Regions from separate parts of the Bacillus sp. BSL6 genome, predicted to be linked through region 1. Evidence: riboswitches for the same ligand, from Rfam matches in the RefSeq annotation. Region 1 holds a riboswitch; the other holds the start of a gene.
The links. A riboswitch is a leader RNA that binds a small molecule or an ion and turns the genes downstream of it on or off. The one in region 1 is predicted to bind thiamine pyrophosphate.

Region 1 (7,501 bases):
TTGATATCTTTACTAAATTTAAAGAGTCGGCATCAACTGATTTTGGAAAAGAATTCTTCCAAAAGAGAATAGAGAAATTAACAAACCTTAAAACAGCAATTGTAAATGCAAATGGTGGCGTTAAAGATATTGCCAATATTATTGGTACAGGGCAAGAAGTGAAACAAGATGTAAGAGATGCTACTAATAAAAAGCTAGATGCAATAAATAACTTGGTAAATCAAGCAGAAGCAGATTATAATGCTACGTTTGTAGCAGATTTCGAAAAAGCAGTAAGCACAGCTGAGCAATTGAAAAACCAAGCTGAGCAATTGAAAGACAAAGCTGAAAATGTAAAAGAAGATGCTCAGCAACTTAGAGGTAATTTAAATCAAGATATAAAAAAAGCGAATGAGTTAGTAAATCAAACCAATGAGGCATTAGACAATGGTAGAGAAAAGTACGATAAGGCTGTAAGTGATTACAGCAGAGTAAAAACAGAACTTGGAAAAGCAAGAGAAGACTTAAGCAACGCAGGTGTTAATGGATTAGACTCTACAAAAGTAGCCTTAAATGATTTAAATGGACAGTTCAAAGCAGCATGGAATTTAGTTAATGATATGATTCCAGTTCTGGAAAATACAAATAAAGTTTTAGCAGATGTAAATAGTGATAAGAACACGAATAACACGATTTCTAAATTGAATAAAGTAAAAGATGGTCTTCAAAAAGGAATCGATTTAACTGATAAAGGAATTGACTCTATTAATAAAGGGCAAAAACCAGCGGTAGATGTTATTGAGAGCATTAATGAAGTATCTAAAAATGTTTCGGGCCAAATTGGTGACATTTTAGCTAAATATGACTCAGAAATCACTCCAAATTTCAATGCAGCTATTGCTCGTACGAAAGAGATGTCTAAAAACACATCTCAAATTTTAAAAGAAGCAGACAAAAAGCTTCCAGATGTTAAAAAATTACTAGAAGATTCATCAAAAGGCTTAGTAGACGGTAGAAAGAAATTAGCAGATATTAAAGCTGAAATGCCAGCTACTGAGAAAAAGATTAAAGAATTAGCAGATAAAATTCGTGATTTTGAATCTGAAGAGGATTTAAAAGACATCATCCGTTTGTTGAAAAACGATGTTGAGAAGCAAAGTGATTACTTTGCAAATCCAGTAAATTTAAAAGAGAATAAATTATTTGCAATGCCGAACTATGGTTCAGCAATGTCACCATTCTATACAGTGCTTGCATTATGGGTAGGCGCATTATTAATGGTTTCGTTATTAACAGTAGAAGTACATGAAGAGGGCGCGAATTATAAGAGCCATGAAATTTACTTCGGACGTTTATTAACATTCTTAACGATAGGTCTTTCACAGGCGTTTATCGTATCGATGGGAGATATATTCTTACTCGGTACGTACGTAGTCGATAAGTTCTGGTTTGTATTATTTAGTTTATTTATAGGTGGAGTATTTGTTTGTATCGTGTACTCACTCGTTTCTATTTTCGGAAACGTAGGGAAATCGATGGCGATCATTTTACTTGTACTGCAAGTAGCAGGATCGGGCGGAACATTCCCAATTCAAATGACACCGGCGTTCTTCCAAGCGATTTATCCGTTCTTACCGTTCACATACGCAATTAGTGCAATTCGTGAAACAGTAGGCGGAATGCTATGGGATATTGTAACGCGAGATTTACTTGTGTTAAGTGCTTTCGTAGTAGTTATGATTGTTGCTGCGTTATTACTGAAAACACCAATTAACAAATCAAGTGAAAAATTCGTTGAGAATGCAAAAGGAAGTAAAATCATTCACTAACATAAAAGGTTCCTACCGCTAGAGGTAGGAACCTTTTTGTTTAATCAAATTTTAATTTCTTTAATGCTTCTGCGAATGGGTTATTTAATGGTTCTTCTTCTTTTTTCTGCTGTTTCATATATTTTTGAACGTCACGCTTATCAGCTTTGTTTCCAGATTCCTTTTTACGTCTTTCTTGGAATGTGGATAATTTCTCGCGATAGCCACATTTACATGCAAAGATTTGTCCTGCACCTTCACCACGTAATTCTAACTTCTTCTTACACTGAGGGCAACGAGCGTTTGTTGTACGAGATACATTTTTACGATGACCACATTCACGGTCTTGGCAAACGAGCATTTTTCCTTTTTTGCCGTTTACCTCTAGCATTGGTTTACCGCAATCTGGACAAGACTTCGTTGAAATGTTGTCATGTTTATATTTTTTATCACTCGATTTAATTTCAGAAACAATTTCTTTCGTATAGTTCTTCATTTCGGAAATGAATACTTCTTTTTTTAGTTTACCCTTTGCAATTGCCTCTAGCTTTTGTTCCCACTCACCAGTTAGTGTAGGTGATTTTAACTCTTCTGGTACTAAATCAAGTAACTGACGGCCTTTTGAAGTAATGTGAATATCTTTACCGCGTTTTTCAATTAAGAATGAATTGAATAGCTTGTCGATAATATCAGCACGCGTTGCTACAGTACCTAATCCACCAGTTGATTTTAATGTATCAGCAAGTTGCTTATTTTGCGTATCCATATATTTTGTAGGATTTTCCATTGCTGAAAGTAAAGTTGCTTCGTTAAAACGTGCAGGTGCTTTCGTTTGACCTGATGTTTGCATAATTAACTTTACAGTTAATGTATCGCCTTTTTCGATGCGAGGTAAAAGCTGCTCTTTTACGTCATCAGTTACATCATCATCTTCAAAGCGATTTTCATATACTTCCTTCCAACCGGCATGTAAAATTGTTTTTCCGCGTGCAATGAACGTTTCATTGCCGACTTTTGTGCGTAACGTTAGTTGTTCGTATTCGAATGCCGGGAATAAAACAGCTAAGAAACGTTTGACAACTAAATCATAAATTTTACGTTCTTTATCTGTGAAGGCTGAGAAGTTAACGTATCCTTCTGTCGGAATAATTGCGTGGTGATCGCTTACTTTACTATCATCAACAAATGATTTATTAGCCTTGATAGGCTTTTGTAATACTTTATGTGCTAAAGGACGATATTCCCCAACGCCGCACGCCTTTAGACGTTCTGGAAGTGTTCCAACGATATCAGATGAAATGTAACGCGAATCTGTACGAGGGTATGTTAGCACTTTATGTTGCTCATACAATTTCTGCATAATATTCAATGTTTCTTTCGCAGAGTAACCGAACTTTTTATTGGCATCACGTTGCAATTCAGTTAAATCGTAAAGACCAGGAGAGAATGACTTCTTCTGTTTTTTATCAATTTCTAAAACAGTAGCATTATGTTTATCTAAACCTTTTACAATACCATCAATTTTTTCTTTATTAAAACTGCGGCTATTGCCATTTGCATCTTGCCACGTTAGTTTTAATTGATTTGTTGTTTGAGCTTCAATGCCGTAGTAAGTTTGAGCTTTGAAGTTCTTTATTTCATCTTCACGATTAGCGATCATAGCAACAGTAGGTGTTTGCACACGGCCACAGTTAAGCTGGGCATTAAAGCGAGTCGTTAAAGCGCGAGTCGCGTTAAGACCGATATACCAGTCAGCTTCTGAACGTGCGACAGCTGAAGCGTATAAATTGTCATATGCTTTACCTGGTTTTAAATTTGCGAAACCATCTTTAATTGCTTTATCAGTAACAGATGAAATCCATAGACGTTTAATTGGTTTGTTAATTCGAACCTTATCAATAATCCAACGAGCAACTAATTCCCCTTCACGTCCAGCGTCTGTCGCTACAATAATTTCATTTACATCTTTTCTAAGAAGCTGACTTTTTACAGCGTTAAATTGTTTCCCTGTTTGTTTAATAACAGTTAATTTCAAACGCTCAGGTAGCATCGGTAAATCTTCTAAATTCCACTTTTTATATTTCACATCATAGCTTTCTGGATCAGCTAATGTAACAAGATGACCTAAAGCCCAAGTTACAATATATTTACTACCTTCAAGGTAGCCATTTCCTTTTTTATCACACTTCAGTACACGCGCAATATCTCGTGCAACGGAAGGTTTTTCAGCGATTACAACGCTTTTTGCCATATTAAAAACATCCTTTCAAATTTCCATACGTTAACTATAGCATACATCTTCTTGAGATTCAGTTTCGCTCCATATTTGAACGGTTTTTAGTGGAATGAACAAAGTCTCTACTGATTAAAGTTTCATTTTATTATGCTTATTGTTATATAGGTTGCTTCCATATTAAATAGAAAAGTAAAGAACTTGTTATTTTAGTAGAATAAGAGTAGACTTTGAAGTAGATGAATAATAAGCACATGGGAGTTTGTGGATGCAAACTGAGAGTATGACTATTCCGTCATTGACCATTTGAACCTGTTGGATAATGCCAGCGTAGGGAGAGTGTAAAAGCACATGTTCAGGCACTTTGCGTACGCGCAAAGTGCCTTTTTGTGTATCTCCCATCACTATAGTTAGGAGATGAGAAGGATGAATACGAAAGAAATTAGCAAAGTAGTGGATTTGGTGAGAGAATCTAATCCGCTCGTTCATAATATTACAAATGTTGTTGTAACAAATTTTACAGCTAACGGTTTATTAGCATTAGGGGCATCCCCTGTAATGGCGTATGCAAAAGAAGAAGTAGCAGAAATGGCTAGCATTGCTGGGGCGTTAGTATTAAATATGGGGACACTTCGTCCTGACGAGGTAGAAGCGATGTTACTTGCTGGTAAGTCGGCTAATAGGAATGATGTACCGGTACTGTTTGATCCGGTTGGCGCAGGGGCAACTTCGTATCGAACAGAAGTTGCGAGACATATTCCGGCTGAAATCGAATTAGCAATTATTCGCGGAAATGCAGCTGAAATAGCGAACGTTATTAATGAAAAATGGGAAATTAAAGGGGTAGACGCTGGTGCTGGAAATGGTAATGTCGTAAGTATTGCAAAGCAGGCAGCAGATGAACTAAATACAGTTGCGGTGATTACTGGAAAAGAAGATGTTGTTACAGATGGAGAGCGAACTATTGTTATTCGAAATGGTCACTCTATTTTAACGAAAATTACGGGAACTGGTTGTTTACTAACTTCTGTAATAGGAGCATTTGTAGCGGTAGAAAAGGATTATGTAAAGGCTGCATTAGCGGCATTAACGTTTTATGGTGTAGCCGCGGAACTAGCAGCTGCTAAGACAGTAGAAAAAGGACCTGGTAGTTTCCAAATTGAATTTTTAAATCAGTTAGCCAATACGACTTCGGGTGATATAGAAAAGTATGGGAAGATTGAGGTTATATAGTAAGGAGGGAAAATAAATGTCACGTATTTCAAAGGCAGAAATGTCTAAGTTATTATCAGTATATTTTATTATGGGAAGTAACAATTGTACGAAGGATCCACTGCAAGTATTGAGAGAGGCACTTGAAGGTGGTATAACAATTTTTCAATTTCGTGAAAAGGGAGAAGGGGCTTTAACGGGAGAAGAACGTATTTGTTTCGCAAAAGAATTACAAGCAATTTGTAAGGAATACGGTGTACCATTCATCGTAAATGATGATGTGGAACTAGCTCTCGAGTTAGATGCAGATGGCGTGCATGTTGGACAAGATGATGAAGGAATTACTTCTGTTCGTGAAAAAATGGGGGATAAAATTGTTGGTGTATCTACCCATACAATTGAAGAAGCACGCTGGGCAATTAAAAACGGAGCTGATTATTTAGGAGTTGGCCCAATTTTTCCGACGAGTACGAAAAAGGATACGAAAGCGGTGCAAGGAACGAAAGGTTTAGCTCATTTTAGAGAACAAGGAATTACAATACCGATTGTTGGGATTGGTGGCATTTCAATTGAAAATACAGCTTCGGTTATAGAAGCAGGTGCGGATGGTGTTTCCGTTATCTCTGCGATTAGTTTAGCGGAATCTGCCTATGAAAGTACGAAGAAATTAGTAGAGGAAGTAAGTAGGAGTTTGTAGGAAAAGGGAACTTCACAAAAATAGTAAAGAACAGAATGGACAGATAAAAATATTTAAACAAACGTTTGATTAAAAAAGCACAAACCCTTTAAATTTGTAGGTTTGTGCTTTTTCTTTAAAACATAATTGAAATTAAGAGCATTCCAATTCCGATAGAAGTGAATGTTGCGATTAGGCCTGGAATCATAAAGCTATGATTTAAAACATATTTACCAATGCCAGTTGTGCCAGTACGATCAAAGTTAATGGCAGCAACGATTGTTCCGTAGTTTGGAATGAAGAAATATCCATTTACTGCAGGGAACATCGCGATCAGTAGTGCTGGTGGAATACCGAGTGATAATCCAAGAGGCATTAAAGCACGTACTGTTGCGGCTTGGCTATATAGTAAAATAGATAGAATGAATAATGCGATGGCAAATAGCCATGGCGCACTTGTTACTAGATGCTGAATTGATCCCTGAATCATATTTAAGTTTCCGTTAAAGAAAGTATCTCCCATCCAAGCGATACCGAAAATAGCAACAACTGCTGTTGCCCCCGCTTTAAAGACGTTACCAGACACGATGCTTTCTACATTTGGTTTACAGAAAATAATAATAAGAGCTGCGATCGTTAACATAACCATTTCAATTGTGTTTGGCATGGAAAGACGGGCTAACTTTCCATCAACTATCCATCCTGGACGAAGTGCTTCAAATGAACCGAGAAGTACGACAAGGAAAGTTCCTACTAGGAAAAGGATAACTGATAATTTAGCGCCTTTTACACCAACAAATTCTTTTTTCTCTTCAATCTTAGGAATCATTCCTTCTTTTAATCGTTTTAAGTATTCAGGGTCTTCATTTAATTCTTTCCCCATTTTGCTAGCAACAAATGCAGCTATCATACAAGCGATGAAAGTAGAAGGGATACTTACTTTTAAAATATCTAATAAGGTGATTTTATAGTCAGCTAACATTGCTAAAAGTGCAACTGTTGCAGCTGATATAGGACTAGCTGTAATTGCTTGTTGGGAAGCAATTACGGCAATTGACATTGGTCGTTCTGGTCTAATTCCAGATTCGCGAGAGACTTCTGCGATAACAGGAAGTACAGAATAAGCAACGTGACCAGTTCCTGCACAAAGTGTAAATAAATAAGTAACAATTGGAGCAAAGAATGTAATGCGTTTTGGATTTTTTCGTAATGCTTTCTCAGCCAAATGAACAAGGTAGTCCATTCCTCCAGCGGCTTGGAGTGCACCAGCAGCTGTAATTACTGCTAAAATCATAAGCATGACATCAATAGGAGGAGCTGTAGGTTGTAAGTGGAAGACGAAAACAAGTATTGCCATACCAACGCCACCCATTACTCCTAGACCAACTCCGCCTAGACGTGCGCCAATAAAAATGCAGAGTAGTAATGTAAGAAATTGTAGCCAAAACATGATAAACTACCTCCGAAATTCATTAGTTAAGATATATTTGAATAATTTAATTTAAAAGAAAATTAAAATAAATAATCAAAACAATCCTTGTGTTATATACATTTTTTATTATATAACACAAGAAATGTAACATTCACGTACTT
Region 2 (7,501 bases), on a different contig from region 1:
ATGAAAGATATGATGGAGCATATGACGATAGGGATAATGGATCGATATGATCATTTTATTGGAAAGTTATTATCATATGTGCCATTTTTTGAAATGATCCAAGTTCCACAACATGCATATTATTGTGAAGAATTATTGTATATTTGTAAGGGCATTAAATATAAAGAAGAAATATTACGCAATTATATATTTATACAATTACATGACTGTTTACCATCTTTCTTTAAACTGTTTCTTAAAAATAAGCGTTATGCAACGATTCATGATATTCTGTTCTATTGGTGTGATGATGAACAAAGAATGAGCTTAGAGAAAAAATATAATCTTAGCTTTATTTATGAAAAATATGCTTGTGGATAAAGGGCACTTTCTATATAAATTAAAAAGGATCTCAATTGTGAGATCCTTTTTTTATTAGTAAAGCAAGGAGAATGTAATTAAGACGAGAAATAACATTCCATAAAGGAGAAATTGTGCCGTATAGCTTCCTTGTATACCAAAAAAAGTATTTGTTTTTTTGTATAAATTCAATATATATTTTATCGGATTATCTTTGAAAGATTGGTACACAGTGTCTCCTCTTTCTAAGCTTCTTGTTCGTGTTTTTTGTTATTAGGGACATGAATGTATCTAGCTATGAATAATAAAACAGCCATAAAAAATACGGGAAATACGGTAGATAAATAAAAACCATTACTAATAATATTTGTTATTAAAGCACTTAATAGAAAGATGGCATTATAAATATGGGCAATTTTTTGTTTTAGTTGAACTTGAAAAGCTTCCATCATAATTTCTAAAGCAACAAAAGCAATGATAATAGATAAAAATACAGTATTTGTATTATAAATTACTAAGCAACAGATTAAGCCTAAAAAGGCTAAGTATTCAATTAAGAGAGGTATATTGATATTGCGTGGCATACAATTTACCTAACTAAATATGGCAGTGGGTTTACTGCATTTGTTTTTTCAAAATTCCATTCTCCATTGTGTAATTCAAAATGAAGATGTTGCCCGTATGAATGACCTGTGTTTCCCATATGACCTACTAATTGTCCAGCTTGTACTTGATCACCAGCTTGTACAGTGCGATCTTTCATGTGAGCATAGACTGTTGTATATAATTTCCCGTTTATTTGATGGGCGATGAACACAACATTGCCATAGCTAGCTGAATAATATGATTTCACGACTTTACCTGCCGCAGCAGCCTGGATAGAGACATTACCCTGAGCTGCGATATCTATACCATAATGCATTTGTTCCCAGCGCATATCAAATGTTGAGCTAATTTTTCCTTGAGTAGGGAATTTGAAAACGGCTGGAATGGAAGTAGGTTGAGCTGTTTGAGCTTGTGATTGCGTTTGATTTTGCACTACATAATGCTTTGCCACATATCCGTATCCTGTGCCAAAACGAATTTTATACCAAGTTCCTACAGTTTCCACTACTTGTAATTGTGTACCATTTTGTAATGAACCAAGTAGTGTGCTACTTGTACTAGCATTGCTACGCACATTAAGTTTAGGTGTTGCAACTGTGTATTTCGTATTATTTTGAACTGTGATGCCTTTTACTAAAGGCTGTGAACCATTAGATACGAATGCCTTTTGTACGTAACCTGTTTTGCCATTATGTAAAATTTTATACCATTCACCTTGTTCTTCTTGAATAGTAACGAATTTCCCATTTGGTAATACATCTAAAATTGAAGATTCTAAATTAGGTTCAGAACGAACGTTTAATGCATTGGCATTGACGATATATTGATTATTAGATTGAAGTTTGTTTTTTAGTAGAATAGAATCTTTTTGTACGTAACCTACTTTATTATTAACAGATACTTTATACCAGCCATTAGTTGTTTCAAGTATATTCACTTTCGTATTAAAGCGAATTGTATCAATTGATGAGCTATTTGCGTTATCTTTTGTATGTAAGGCTACTTGATCGACTTTGACATATCCAGTTTTCACATTAGATAATTGTTCAGCGTTGGCTGTTTGTACATTTGTTTCTCCCATAGAAGGAAGTAAAGAAGCAATTGCGACAGTAGTTGCTGTTAAAGCAGTAGCTTTCATATTCATATAATAGAGACCTCCTCTAGTTGTATAGTTGTAATTTTATTATAGTATAAAGATATAATATAGTGGGTGTATTCACATAAATGTAATATGAAATCAATATAAAAATAAATTTTTTGAGGATAATAATTTCTAAGATAGAATATAAGTGTTATATGGTTTTGTTATTTTGTTGACAATTGAGAAAATTAAAACAGTTGATGATGTCTTATTACGGTGTTATACTGACAGTGATAATTTTATAGTTTGCTAGGAGAGCTGGTGTTGCCAGCTGAGAGTAAGACCTTAAGTCTTTGATCCTTTTTATTACCTGATCTAGATTATGCTAGCGTAGGGAAGCAATTCGGACACTAATAATGAGTCCCCGTTTCTTTGCGTATAGAAACGGGGCTTTTTTATTTGAAAATTTCATATTGAAACCACTAGGGGTGCTTGTTGTGCTGAGAGAGGAATAATCCTTAACCCTTACAGACCTGATCTAGATAATACTAGCGAAGGGAAGTGGAGCAACGAATAAATTATAATTTTATTTGCTGTAACCACTTCTTATTTAGAAGTGGTTTTTTATTTAGATATATAAATTGAAAGGGGATAGAGAAATGAAATTTTGCGATAGATTATTAGAAACTGTACAACCAGTTTGGGAGATGAGTCATAATCATCCATTTGTTGTAGGTATGGGGGATGGTACGTTAGAAAAAGATAAGTTTCAGTATTATATTATTCAAGATTATTTATACTTGTTAGATTATGCAAAGTTATATGCGATCGGTGTTGTAAAGGCAACAAATCCACAAATTATGGGGAAATTTGCTGAACAAATTGATGGGATATTAAATGGAGAAATGACAATTCATAAACAGTATGCAAAAAGACTTGGAATTTCTATAGAGGAGATAGAGTCTGCAAAGCCATCTGCTAAAAATTTAGCTTATACAAATTACATGATGTCTGTATCTCAAAATGGCACACTTGCGGAATTAATAGCAGCACTTCTTCCGTGTATGTGGAGCTACTGGGAGATTGGAAAGCGTTTAAATGATATTCCTGGAGCAAGAGATCATGAGTTCTTTGGTGAGTGGATTCAAGGCTATAGCTCTGAAGAATATGGCAACCTTTGTGTTTGGTTAATCGATTTATTAAATGAAATGGCAGTTGGAAAGTCTGAAAAAGAGCTAGATCGATTAGAGGAGATTTTCCTATATTCCAGTCGATTTGAATATTTATTCTGGGATATGTCCTACCGTAAGGAGATGTGGGGATTTGAGGAGCAAGAACATACTACAGTTTCATAATGTTTCTTTTCATTATGATGAGAAGCCAATCATTAATGAATTAAATGCTTCTATACAAGATAAAGAGTTTGTAAGCATTATCGGACCGAGTGGATGCGGGAAAAGTACTTTATTTCGCCTTATTACAGGTTTAGAAGAAGCGAGTACGGGACAGATAGAACTAACAGAAACAAAGAGCCATCCTGTAGGGTATATGCCCCAAAAAGATATGCTCCTGCCATGGAGAACGATTATTGAGAATGCGGCCCTGCCGCTAGAGTGCCAAGGTGTACAGAAGAAAGAAGCACAAATAAAGGCAAAGGAACTGTTACACAAATTTGGCTTACAAGGGTATGAGACAAAATATCCGAAAGATTTATCTGGTGGTATGAGGCAACGCGTATCTTTCATTCGAACTTTATTAACAGGCGGAGAGATATTACTTTTAGATGAACCGTTTAGCGCGTTGGATGCTTTAACGAAGGCATCTTTGCAGGAATGGTTGTTTGAACAATGGAAAGAGTGGGAAAAAACAATTTTATTTATCACTCATGATGTGGAAGAAGCATTGTTTCTTTCTAATCGAATTTTAGTTGTAGAAAATCAACCGATAACTACTTTAACCGAGAGGATTGTACCGCTTGATTGTAATCGGACAAGAAAAGATTTATATAAACCAGAAGTATTAGCACTGAAAGATGAGCTTCTTAGTATGTTGCAAAGGCAGGTACTCGCATGATGAACCGGTTGAAGGAGCTATTACCTGCTCTTACACTTTCTAGTATTTTACTTGCTCTTTGGGAAGTAGGCGCAAGAATTGTAGATGAAATGTACATTTTACCGTCACCGTCTGCAATTGTAATGAAGATATGGAAACTAAAAGACATATTATTTACGGTTCATTTGCCAGCAACATTATATGTCGTTTTAATAGGGGTGGCTATTTCTATCGTACTTGGGGTAGGGCTAGCGATGTTAATGAATGCGAGTAATTGGATGGAGAGAGCATTTTATCCATTATTAGTTGCCTCACAAACGATTCCTATTACAGCGCTTGCTCCGCTTTTCGTTTTATGGTTTGGATATACGATTTGGAGTAAGGTCGTTGTTACGGTTTTAATTACGTTTTTCCCAATTACGGTTAATACGTATGATGGACTGCGCAGTACGAAAAAAGAATGGGAAGAGCTTTTAGTTACGTATGGGGCAACGAAAAAAGATGTTTTTCTTAAATTAAAATTGCCGTCTGCTCTTCCTTATTTTTTCTCAGCTTTAAAAATTGCAGTACCGCTTAGTGTAATTGGGGCGGCAATTGGTGAATGGCTCGGTGCACAAGCGGGGCTAGGATATTTCAGTAAGAGAATGATGACGCAATTAGACGGGGCAGGTGTATTTGCACCCATTGTATTGTTATCATTATTAGCTATTTTCTTCGTCGTACTTATTTCGGTATTAGAAAAGAAATTCATTAGTTGGAGGAAGCATTCATGAAATTTTTAAAACGCATCTTTGTGCTTACATTATTAGTTGCAATGATTGCTGGATGTTCGAGTAATTCAGCATCAGATAAGAATAAAAAAGAAAAAGAAATAACGGTCATGCTTGATTGGTACCCAAATGCGGTACATAGCTTTATTTATGCGGCAATTGAAAAAGGTTACTTTAAAGAAGAAGGAGTAAAGGTGAATATTAAATTCCCTTCCAATCCGACTGACCCATTAACGTTAGCAGCTGCAGGAAAAGTAACGGTTGGCTTATATTATCAGCCAGATGTTGTCATGGCAAAAGCAAATGAACAAATTCCAGTGAAATCAATTGGAGCTGTCGTACGTTCACCATTAAATCATGTTGTATCGCTGAAGTCTGCAGGCATTCAATCGCCAAAAGATTTAGAGGGTAAAACAGTTGGATATTCTGGAACACCTTTAAGTGAGATGTATTTAAAAACGATGGTAAAAGAAGCTGGTGGTAATCCAGATACAGTGAAAGTAGTCGATGTTGGTTTTGATTTAGTACCAGCATTAATTACGAAAAAAGTGGATGCGGTAACAGGGGCATACATTAACCATGAAGTACCTGTTATGCGTCATGAAGGTCATGAACCAGCATACTTTAATCCAGCAGATTACGGTGTACCGAATTATCATGAACTCGTATTTGTAACAGGTGATAAAACATTGAAAAAAGATAAAGAAGCTTTGCAAGCTTTCTTACGTGGTACGAAAAAAGGTTATGATTTCATGAAGAAAAATCCAGATGAAGCATTAAATATTTTATTAAATCATCAGGAAAAAGAAAACTTCCCACTTGTACCAGAAGTTGAAAAAGAAAGTATGAAAATTTTATTAGAGAAAATGGAAACAAAGGATGAACCATTTTTATCAGATTCAAAAGAGTCATGGGAGAAACAAAATAAATGGTTGAAAGATAAAGGAATGACGAAAGAAATCGTTCCGGCCAATGAGTTATTCGAAAACATTTTAAAGTAGGCGAATGAATATGAAAAATGAGCTTCATGTAATCTCAAATGGTCACATGTCATTCGAAGAGTTAGTGAATGTAGCGATGCAAATTGAAAGTGAAATTGATTATTTGCATATTCGTGAGCGTGAGAAAAGTACGAAGGAATTGTATGAAGGTGTGGAAAGTCTTTTGAAGAAAGGCTTTCCAGCATCAAAAATAGTGATAAATGATCGAATTGATATTGCTATTTTATTAAACATTCCGCGTGTACAGCTAGGATATCGAAGCGCAGATGTAAGGTCAGTGAAAGAAAAGTTTTCTTATTTGCATGTCGGTTATTCTGTGCATTCTTTAGAAGAGGCGATCGATGCATTTAAGAATGGCGCGGATTCACTCGTCTATGGTCATGTATTTCCGACAGATTGTAAAAAAGGTGTGCCAGCGAGAGGGCTTGAAGAAATTTCAGACATTGCAAAGTGTTTATCCATACCGATTACAGCAATTGGAGGAATCACTCCGGAAAACACTGGAGATGTTCTTACTAACGGCGTCAGTGGTATTGCTGTTATGTCTGGGATTATAAGTAGTAGTAACCCGTATAGCAAAGCGAAATCTTATAAGGAATCAATAAGAAAGTGGGCGGAAAAACATGTGTAAGAAGTATGATGTAGCGATAATTGGCGGTGGTGTAATTGGTAGTTCAGTTGCACATTTTCTAGCAGAAAGAGAGCATAAAGTAGCGATTGTAGAGAAGCAACAGATTGCATCTGAAGCCTCGAAAGCAGCCGCTGGTTTACTTGGGGTGCAGGCAGAATGGGATGAGTATGACCCGCTATTTGAACTTGCTAGAGAAAGCCGTGCTATATTTCCACAACTTGCAGAAGTTTTACGTGAAAAAACAGGAATTGATATTGGGTATGAAGAGAAAGGCATTTATCGCATTGCTCAAAATGAAGAGGAGAAGGAAAGAATTCTTCATATTATGGATTGGCAGCAGAAAACCGGTGAAGATTCTTACTTTCTAAGGGGAGATCGTTTACGAGAGCAAGAGCCGTATCTATCTGAGTCAATTATAGGTGCTGTATATTATCCGAAAGATGGCCATGTTATTGCGCCAGAGCTTACGAAAGCATTCGCGCATTCTGCGGCAATTTCCGGTGCGGATATATATGAGCAAACAGAAGTGTTTGATATTCGTATTGAAAATAAGAAAGTGACTGGAATTGTGACAAGCGAAGGTATGATCACTTGCGAGAAAGTTGTTATTGCAGGTGGCTCATGGAGCACGAAGTTACTAGGTTATTTTCACCGCGAATGGGGTACATATCCAGTTAAAGGAGAAGTAGTAGCGGTAAGAAGTAGAAAACCACTTTTAAAGGCACCTATTTTCCAAGAAAGATTTTACATTGCACCAAAGCGCGGCGGACGTTACGTAATTGGAGCAACGATGAAGCCTCGTACGTTCAATAAAACTGTGCAACCAGAAAGTATTACTTCTATATTAGAGCGCGCGTATACAATATTGCCTGCTTTAAAAGAAGCTGAATGGGAAAGTGCATGGGCAGGATTAAGACCACAATCGAATCATGAAGCTCCTTATATGGGAGAGCATGAAGAAATAAAAGGTTTATATGCTTGCACAGGCCATTATCGAAACGGCATTTTATTAAGTCCTGTT

Region 2: another riboswitch for thiamine pyrophosphate. It lies ahead of tenA (thiaminase II); the one in region 1 lies ahead of thiM (hydroxyethylthiazole kinase).

Annotation. Positions count from the first base shown of each region.
Region 1 is NZ_JAVGCW010000007.1:99,083-106,583, reverse strand. It holds gene RCJ96_RS21460 (YhgE/Pip family protein) at 1-1,808, shown strand, start outside; gene topB (DNA topoisomerase III) at 1,849-4,038, opposite strand; TPP riboswitch at 4,265-4,374, shown strand; gene thiM (hydroxyethylthiazole kinase) at 4,447-5,253, shown strand; gene thiE (thiamine phosphate synthase) at 5,270-5,929, shown strand; gene RCJ96_RS21440 (anaerobic C4-dicarboxylate transporter family protein) at 6,045-7,358, opposite strand.
Region 2 is NZ_JAVGCW010000002.1:917,618-925,118, reverse strand. It holds gene RCJ96_RS11005 (DUF3965 domain-containing protein) at 1-360, shown strand, start outside; gene RCJ96_RS11000 (hypothetical protein) at 585-923, opposite strand; gene RCJ96_RS10995 (SH3 domain-containing protein) at 929-2,089, opposite strand; TPP riboswitch at 2,328-2,440, shown strand; TPP riboswitch at 2,501-2,603, shown strand; gene tenA (thiaminase II) at 2,686-3,381, shown strand; gene RCJ96_RS10985 (ABC transporter ATP-binding protein) at 3,350-4,099, shown strand; gene RCJ96_RS10980 (ABC transporter permease) at 4,099-4,851, shown strand; gene RCJ96_RS10975 (ABC transporter substrate-binding protein) at 4,848-5,849, shown strand; gene tenI (thiazole tautomerase TenI) at 5,860-6,480, shown strand; gene thiO (glycine oxidase ThiO) at 6,473-7,501, shown strand, end outside.